2 regions of the Streptomyces sp. NPDC127129 genome follow, and region 2 is predicted to be linked to the other one. Evidence: predicted binding sites of a transcription regulator. Region 2 holds the regulator's gene; the other holds the start of a gene.

Region 1 (3,961 bases), on a different contig from region 2:
GTCCTCGGTGCACTGCCCGCACCCGGGATAACTCGTCGTCACGACCGGTGAACGCATCGGAGGGGTGCGGAGGTTGCAGTTCCGCGTGTCTTTTCCCGATACGCCGGGTGCCGGCCCGTCGTACGAGGCGAAGCCACCCCCGCCCCGGAGTGCCCCGCCCCCCGTGCGTCACGCCTTGCTGATCTCCTGGCGGCGCACCATCTCGGCGATCCAGGTGGGGGCGAACGGAGAGGTGCAGTTCGGGGCGGTCGGGTAGTCCTTGAGGACCTCCAGGCGCTCGCCGATGCCGACCGCGCGGGCGCGGTGCCCGGGGTGCTGGATCCCGATCTGGGCCAGGCAGGTGTTCATCGCCCACTGCAGCCGGTCGGGTGCGTCCTTCATCTCGGCCTCGACGACGTCGAGCAGTCCGTCGAGGTCGAGACCGGCGGGCTTCTTCACCACGCGCTCGGCGGTCAGCGCCCAGCCGGCGCTCGCGACCACGGGGTCCGGGTCCGCCGACCAGGCGAGGCGCAGCTCCTCGGCGTGCGGGCTCTTCTTCACCACGTAGTTCACGAGCCAGTCGTGCACCTTGGGGGCGCGTGCCTCGCGCACCATGGTGTCCAGTTCGTCCCGCTCGAACGCCTTCGGGCGGCAGATCAGCAGCGCCAGGAGCCTCGCGGCGGTGACGTCCGTCGCCCAGAGCTCGCGGGCGAGATCCTGCTGCGTCCCGAGCTCCTTCGCGAGCGCGCGCAGCCGGGTGAGGTTCACGCCGTGATCGTCGCCGCGCTTCTCGTTCGCCGCGCGCATCTTCGGGTCCTCGAGCGCGGCCAGGTCGGCCATGACCCGCGCCCGCGTCGTCCCGGTCGTCACCTCGGTCACCTGGGTCTCCTCTTTCTCGCGGTGGCAGCCAGCCTACGGCCGGCCGACACCGATACGTCCTGCCGTGTCCCGATCGCTCAGAGCGAACGCCGCTCGGGGAACAACCCAAGGCTCATGTGCATTGAGTCCACATAGCTCAACTTGACTGCCGAAGGGGAGATCATGGCTGCTGAGTCCATGGCGTCCGTGCCGCTCACTCTGCCCGTGCTGCCGCTCGACGACGAGGTCGTGCTGCCCGGAATGGTGGTGCCGCTGGACCTGTCCGACAACGACGTACGCGCCGCGGTGGAGGCCGCCCAGGCCGCCGCCCGTTCCGGGGCCGGCAAGCCCAGGGTGCTCCTCGTGCCCCGGGTCGACGGGACGTACGCCGGGACCGGCGTCCTCGGCACCGTCGAACAGGTCGGCCGCCTGTCCGACGGCGACCCCGGCGCGCTCATCCGGGGTCGCGGCCGCGTCAGGATCGGCGCCGGTACGACGGGCCCCGGCGCCGCTCTCTGGGTCGAGGGAACCGTCGTCGAGGAGGTCCTGCCCGACCCGCTGCCCGGCTCCGTGACCGAGCTGGTCAAGGAGTACAAGGCGCTGGCCACCAGCTGGCTGAAGAAGCGCGGCGCCTGGCAGGTCGTGGACCGCGTCCAGCAGATCGACGGCGTCTCCGCCCTCGCCGACAACTCCGGCTACTCGCCCTTCCTCACCCTTGAGCAGAAGGTCGAGCTCCTGGAGACCGCCGACCCGGTCACCCGCCTCAAGCTCGCCACGGCCCAGCTCCGCGAGCACCTGGCCGAGCAGGACGTGGCCGAGTCCATCGCGAAGGACGTCCAGGAGGGCGTCGACAAGCAGCAGCGCGAGTTCCTGCTGCGGCGCCAGCTCGATGCCGTACGCAAGGAGCTGCGCGACCTCAACGGCGAGACCGACGGCGACGAGTCCGACGACTACCGGGCCCGTGTCGAGGCCGCCGACCTGCCCGAGAACGTACGGGAGGCGGCCCTCAAGGAGGTCGAGAAGCTGGAGCGGTCCAGCGACCAGTCCCCGGAGGGCTCCTGGATCCGCACCTGGCTCGACACCGTCCTCGAACTGCCGTGGAACGAACGGACCGAGGACCAGTACGACATCCAGGGCGCCAAGGCGATCCTCGACGCCGAGCACGCAGGCCTGGACGACGTGAAGGAACGGATCACCGAGTACCTGGCGGTGCGCAAGCGGCGCGCCGAGCGCGGGCTCGGGGTCGTCGGCGGCCGTCGCGGCGGCGCCGTCCTGGCCCTGGTCGGCCCGCCCGGTGTCGGAAAGACGTCGCTGGGCGAATCGGTCGCGCACGCGATGGGACGGAAGTTCGTCCGGGTCGCGCTCGGCGGCGTACGGGACGAGGCGGAGATCCGCGGCCACCGGCGGACGTACGTCGGCGCGCTGCCGGGCCGGATCGTACGGGCGGTCAAGGAGGCCGGGTCGATGAACCCGGTGGTCCTGCTCGACGAGATCGACAAGGTCGGCTCCGACTACCGCGGCGACCCCGCGGCCGCACTCCTCGAAGTCCTCGACCCGGCGCAGAACCACACCTTCCGCGACCACTACCTGGAGGTCGAACTCGACCTCTCCGACGTCGTCTTCCTGGCGACGGCGAACGTCCTGGAGGCCATCCCGGAGGCGCTGCTCGACCGGATGGAGCTGGTGCGCCTGGACGGGTACACGGAGGACGAGAAGGTCGTCATCGCCCGCGACCACCTGCTGCCCCGGCAGCTGGAGCGCGCGGGTCTGGAGCCGGGCGAGGTGGTCCTGGAGGACGCGTCGCTGCGGAAGCTGGCGGGCGAGTACACCCGTGAGGCAGGCGTACGGACCCTGGAGCGCTCCATCGCGCGGCTGCTGCGGAAGGTCGCGGCGCAGCACGAACTGGGCGACCGGGAGCTGCCGTTCACGGTCGGCGTCGACGATCTGCGCGGGCTGATCGGGCGTCCGCACCACATCCCGGAGTCCGCCCAGGACCCGGCCGAGCGCCGCACGGCGGTGCCGGGCGTGGCGACCGGGCTCGCCGTCACCGGCGCGGGCGGTGACGTCCTCTTCGTGGAGGCGTCGCTCGCCGACCCGGAGACGGGCGCGGCGGGACTCACCCTGACGGGCCAGCTGGGCGACGTCATGAAGGAGTCCGCGCAGATCGCGCTCTCCTTCCTGCGGTCGCACGGCGCGGAGCTGGAGCTGCCCGTGACCGGTCTGAAGGACCGGGGCGTGCACATCCACTTCCCGGCGGGCGCGGTGCCGAAGGACGGCCCGAGCGCGGGCATCACCATGACGACGGCGCTCGCGTCGCTGCTCTCCGGCCGGCTGGTCCGGACGGACGTGGCGATGACCGGTGAGGTGTCGCTGACCGGCCGGGTCCTCCCGATCGGCGGTGTGAAGCAGAAGCTGCTCGCGGCCCACCGGGCCGGCATCACGACGGTCGTGATCCCGAAGCGGAACGAGGCGGACCTGGACGACGTCCCGGCCGAGATCCTGGAGAAGCTGGAGGTCCACCCGGTGACGGACGTCCGCCAGGTCCTGGAGATCGCCCTCGCCCCTGCGGAGGTGGCGGTGAGCGCGGCCGCGTAAGCGGTTCCGGCGGTACGAGAAAGCGGGGCGCCCCTCACCGGGGCGCCCCGCTCCTCGTGTCCGTGGCCGCGCATGGAGGGAACATTGCGGGAGGACGCTCCGTTGACGCTCTGGCCGCCACTCGCACCACGAACCGAGGAGTGCCTTGACCGAGACGCCGTCGACGAGCCCCAGCCCGCACGCCCTCCCGTCGCTCACCGCCCAGGCGGAGCGGCTGATCGAACTCGGGGTGCACGAACTGGCCGGGGTTCCGGCGGACGAGGTGCGTGCCTTCGCCACGGGTGCGGGCGGCGGACGGGCGGACGTCCTGCTCGCCGTGCACCCCGACCGCGCGCCCGCCTCCGCCCTCGCGCCCCTGCTCCGCCGTGACGACAAGCCCGGCTTCGTCGTCGTCGACATGCCCGACGTCGACGACTTCGCGCCGCTCGACACCGTGGAGCTGCCCGACGCTCCCCTCTACCTCGTCTCCGGCGTCGACCGCGGAGACCACATGTCCAACTGGAGCCCGGACGAGGCGCTGCCCGCCCTC
Region 2 (3,961 bases):
ACGAAGATCATGCCGTACCGGATGGCACAGCGGACGGGCTGAGGGGCGCCACGGGGCTTCCGGAGACATCGGTAGGCGCGAATATCCTCATCGTCCCCGCGCGTGATGATGATCGGCTCACCGAAGAGGGTGACCATCAACGAATCGCCACCGTGCGGCACGGCTGTGACGAGGTCGATGAAATGCCACCCGGAGCGGTAAGCGGCCGCCATCTCACGCCGGAATCGAGGATCTTCGGGAACCGTCATGCCCGCACGGACTCCCAACCAGGGTCGGAGTCGGCCGGCGCTGCGCCCCAGCCCGGGTCGCCCGCCTTGGCGACGACCTGCTGCGGAGCGAGGCCCCAGCCCGGATCATCGGTGGCTGCCACCGCGCCGACCGCGGCAGCAGCTATGAACGCGACACCAACTACGGTGCGTATGAGCTTCTTGGCCATGACCGAGCAACCTCACTTGGTGTGTATCTCCTGCTCCCCCGCAGGCACGACGATGGCTCACTCCTCACGTTTCCACCACTGGCTCAATGCATCATGTTCCTGTATCGGAAAAGCCTGGGGGTGTACATATGCGAATAGAACCGGATAAAACGGGGCATCCTCATACGCACGCCGAGCTGTGCGAAGCGGGCACACGGGTCTATAAAGAGGCCCTGCGTACGGGACGAATCGCCCGGTCGGACATCGAATCGACGCCCTGCCTGATGGACCTCGATCTCCTTCGGCCCGACCCCGACGACGTCCAGTGGCTCCGGCCGGTTCCCCCCTCGGCCGCGCTGGCCCGACTGCTGCTCCCGATCGAGAAGGAGATCCAGGAGCGTAGGCGTCTCAGCATCGAACTCTCCGACGCGTTCGAGCCATTCATGTCGGTCAGCGTCCAGGACCCCTCGACCACCCACGCGATCACCGTCCTGGAGGGTCTCACGAGGATCAACACCTCCCTGGACCGCGTGGTGGCCGAATGCTCCTCCGAGCTGCTGACCGTGCAGCCCGGCAGCGGCCGCAGCGCCCACACCTTCGGCGAGGCCCTCCGCCGCGTCAGGCCGCTCCTCGGCCGCGGCATCAAGATGCGGACGCTCTATCAGCACACCGCACGGCACCAGCCGATCACCCTGGCCTATCTCGAACGCATCGGCCCCGCGGTCGAGGTCCGCACGCTCGAGGAGATCATCGACCGGCTCATCATCGTGGACCGCAAGGTCGCCTTCGTCCCCGCCAGCCGGGACCGCCAGGTCGCCCTGGAACTGCGCCACACCGGCCTCGTCGAGTACCTCGTCGGCGTCTTCGAGCAGTTCTGGCTCCAGGCCATCCCCCTGGACAACCCGGTCACCTACGAGCCGCCGCTGGACGGCATCAGCGGCATCCAGCGCTCCATCGCCAAACTCCTCGTCGAGGGCCACGTCGACGAGGCCATCGCCCGCCGGCTCGGCATGAACGTCCGCACCTGCCGCGCCCACATCGCCAAGCTCGCCTCCGCCCTCGGGAGCGGGAGCCGGGCGCAGCTCGGCTACCTCATCGCCCAGTCCGGAATCCTGGAGCAGGAACACTGACCGTGTACGTACAGATCGACCTGGACGGCCCCGCGGGGACGCTGCGCGTCTCCGGGTACGACATGCCCACCGTGGAACTCGTGCGCGCGCCGGGCGACGAGCCCGACCCGCTCATCCCCATCGGCACCCGCGCCGCCGGCCGGCTCACCCTCACCGCCGACGGCGCGCCCGCCCGCATCCGGCCCGGCCGCGGGCGGCTCCTGCGGCGCTCGTACCGGGTCGACGCCGTGGTCTCGGGCACCCGCTACCGGCTCGTGCCCTGCTCGTACGTGGAGAGCCGGCTGCTCCGCGACGGGCGCCCCCTGGGCACCCTGGAGTCCTCGGGGGACGGCAAGGTGGACGCGGAGTGGGCGCCCGGCGCCGGACCCGAACCGCTGGACCGGGCCGTCGGCACCGCGCTCGCCGCCGCCTTCGGCACGGGCGCGGCGCCCTGGTGGGACACGGCGACGAACATCGTGGCCGAACTCATCCCGTAGCGCGCGCAACGCCGCACGCACGCATGCACGCGCACGCATGCACGCACGGCGAGGCCCCCTCCGCTTCTCGCGGAGGGGGCCTCGCCGTACAGAAGGTTCCGGCCGGGACTACTCGGGGCGCTTGGGGCGCCACACGACCAGCGCGCTCGCCTGCTGGACGTCCGTGTACGGGACCAGGTCGCGCCGGTACGAGGCGTGCACCTGCGCCTCGCGCTGGCGCATCGCCGACGCCGCGCCCTCGACGGCCGCCGACAGCTCGGCCACCCGCTGCTGGAGCGCCGCGACCTGGTTCTCCAGCTCGATGATGCGCTTGATGCCCGCCAGGTTGATGCCCTCGTCCTGCGACAACGCCTGCACCGTACGGAGCAGTTCGATGTCACGGGCCGAGTAGCGCCGTCCCCGGCCCGCCGTGCGATCGGGCGAGACCAGGCCGAGGCGGTCGTACTGACGCAGCGTCTGCGGGTGCAGACCCGACAGCTGGGCCGCCACCGAGATGACGTACACCGGCGTCTCGTCGGTCAGTTCGTACGGATTACGGCTGCGTCCCGGTCTGCTGTCCATCGGGTCAAGCTCCCTTCGCGGCCTGGAACAACTCTGCCCTGGGGTCCTCGCCCGCCGTCGCCTCACGGTAGGTCTCGAGGGCCTCACGGGCCTTGTCGTCGAGCTCCTTGGGCACCGCGACCTCCACCGTCACCAGCAGGTCGCCGCGGGTGCCGTCCTTGCGGACCGCGCCCTTGCCGCGGGCGCGCATCGTCCGGCCGTTGGGGGTGCCGGCCGGAAGCTTCAGCGTCACCGCCGGGCCGCCCAGCGTCGGGACCTTGATGTCGCCGCCGAGCGCCGCCTCGTCGAACGTGACGGGCACGGTGACGGTCAGGTTGTCGTCCTTGCGGCCGAAGACCGGGTGGGCGTCGACGTGCACGACCACGTACAGGTCGCCGCTCTGGCCGCCGCGCTCGCCCGGAGCGCCCTTGCCGCGCAGCCGGATCCGCTGCCCGTCGGAGACACCGGCGGGGATGCGGACCTGCATGGTGCGGGAGGACTTGGCCCGGCCGCTGCCCTTGCAGACCTCGCAGGGGGTCTCGGCGATGAGGCCGCGCCCCTTGCAGTCCACGCACGGGTCGGTGAGCGAGAACGAGCCACTGCCGCCGCGCGAGACCTGGCCGGTGCCGACGCAGGTCGGGCACACCCGGGGCGTGCCGTTCTTGTCGCCGGTGCCCGAACAGGCCTTGCAGGGCGCCTGGGAGGACATCCGCAGGGGCACGGTCGCGCCGTCCACGGCCTCGGTGAAGCTGAGCGTCACCTCGGACTCGATGTCCTGGCCGCGGCGCGGCTGCGTACGCGTGCCCGCGCCGCCGCCCGCGCCCCGGTTGAACAGTCCGCCGAAGACGTCGCCGAGACCGCCGCCGAAGCCGCCGGCCCCGCCGCCCGCACCGCCGGGGCCCTGGGCGCCGCCGAAGAGGTCACCCAGGTCGAAGTTGAAGTTGCCGCCGCCCGGCCCTCCGGAACGGAAGCCTCCGTTGCCGAAGAGCGCACGGGCGTCGTCGTACTCCTTGCGCTTCTTGGGGTCGCCGAGGACGTCGTTCGCCTCGGAGATCTCCTTGAAGCGCGCCTCGGCGCTGGTGTCGCCCTTGTTGGCGTCCGGGTGGTTCTCGCGGGCGAGCTTCCGGTACGCCTTCTTGATCTCGGCGTCGGTGGCGTCCTTGGGGACGCCGAGAACCTTGTAGTAGTCCTTCTCGACGAAGTCCTTCGTACTCATCGACGTCCCTCCTTCCGGACCGCTCCGGTGATCGTCGCGCTAGCCCTCCTCGGGGCCACCGCTCTCCTCGTCCGCCGACTTCTCGTCCTTCGCGGCCGGCGTCGCCCCGGGCTGGGGCTCGGCCACCGCCACGCGCGCGGGCCGGATGGTCCGCTCGCCGATCCGGTACCCAGGCTGCAGGATC

The links. Region 2 encodes HspR, which represses chaperone genes until heat shock. Its sites were predicted from a motif close to TTGAGNNNNNNNNNCTCAA; they were not measured.
Region 1: the regulator HspR is predicted to act here: its motif matches at 980-998, upstream of lon (endopeptidase La).

The regions. Positions count from the first base shown of each region.
Region 1 is NZ_JBHXTV010000012.1:247,976-251,936, reverse strand. Features, by position in the region: gene ACFVGW_RS24025 (RNA polymerase sigma factor) at 1-57, opposite strand, end outside; gene ACFVGW_RS24020 (DNA alkylation repair protein) at 169-819, opposite strand; gene lon (endopeptidase La) at 1,021-3,432, shown strand; gene ACFVGW_RS24010 (DUF5701 family protein) at 3,578-3,961, shown strand, end outside.
Region 2 is NZ_JBHXTV010000006.1:333,943-337,903, reverse strand. Features, by position in the region: gene ACFVGW_RS14610 ((2Fe-2S)-binding protein) at 1-248, opposite strand, end outside; gene ACFVGW_RS14605 (hypothetical protein) at 245-436, opposite strand; gene ACFVGW_RS14600 (helix-turn-helix transcriptional regulator) at 565-1,545, shown strand; gene ACFVGW_RS14595 (hypothetical protein) at 1,548-2,021, shown strand; gene ACFVGW_RS14590 (heat shock protein transcriptional repressor HspR) at 2,130-2,582, opposite strand; gene dnaJ (molecular chaperone DnaJ) at 2,587-3,777, opposite strand; gene grpE (nucleotide exchange factor GrpE) at 3,817-3,961, opposite strand, start outside.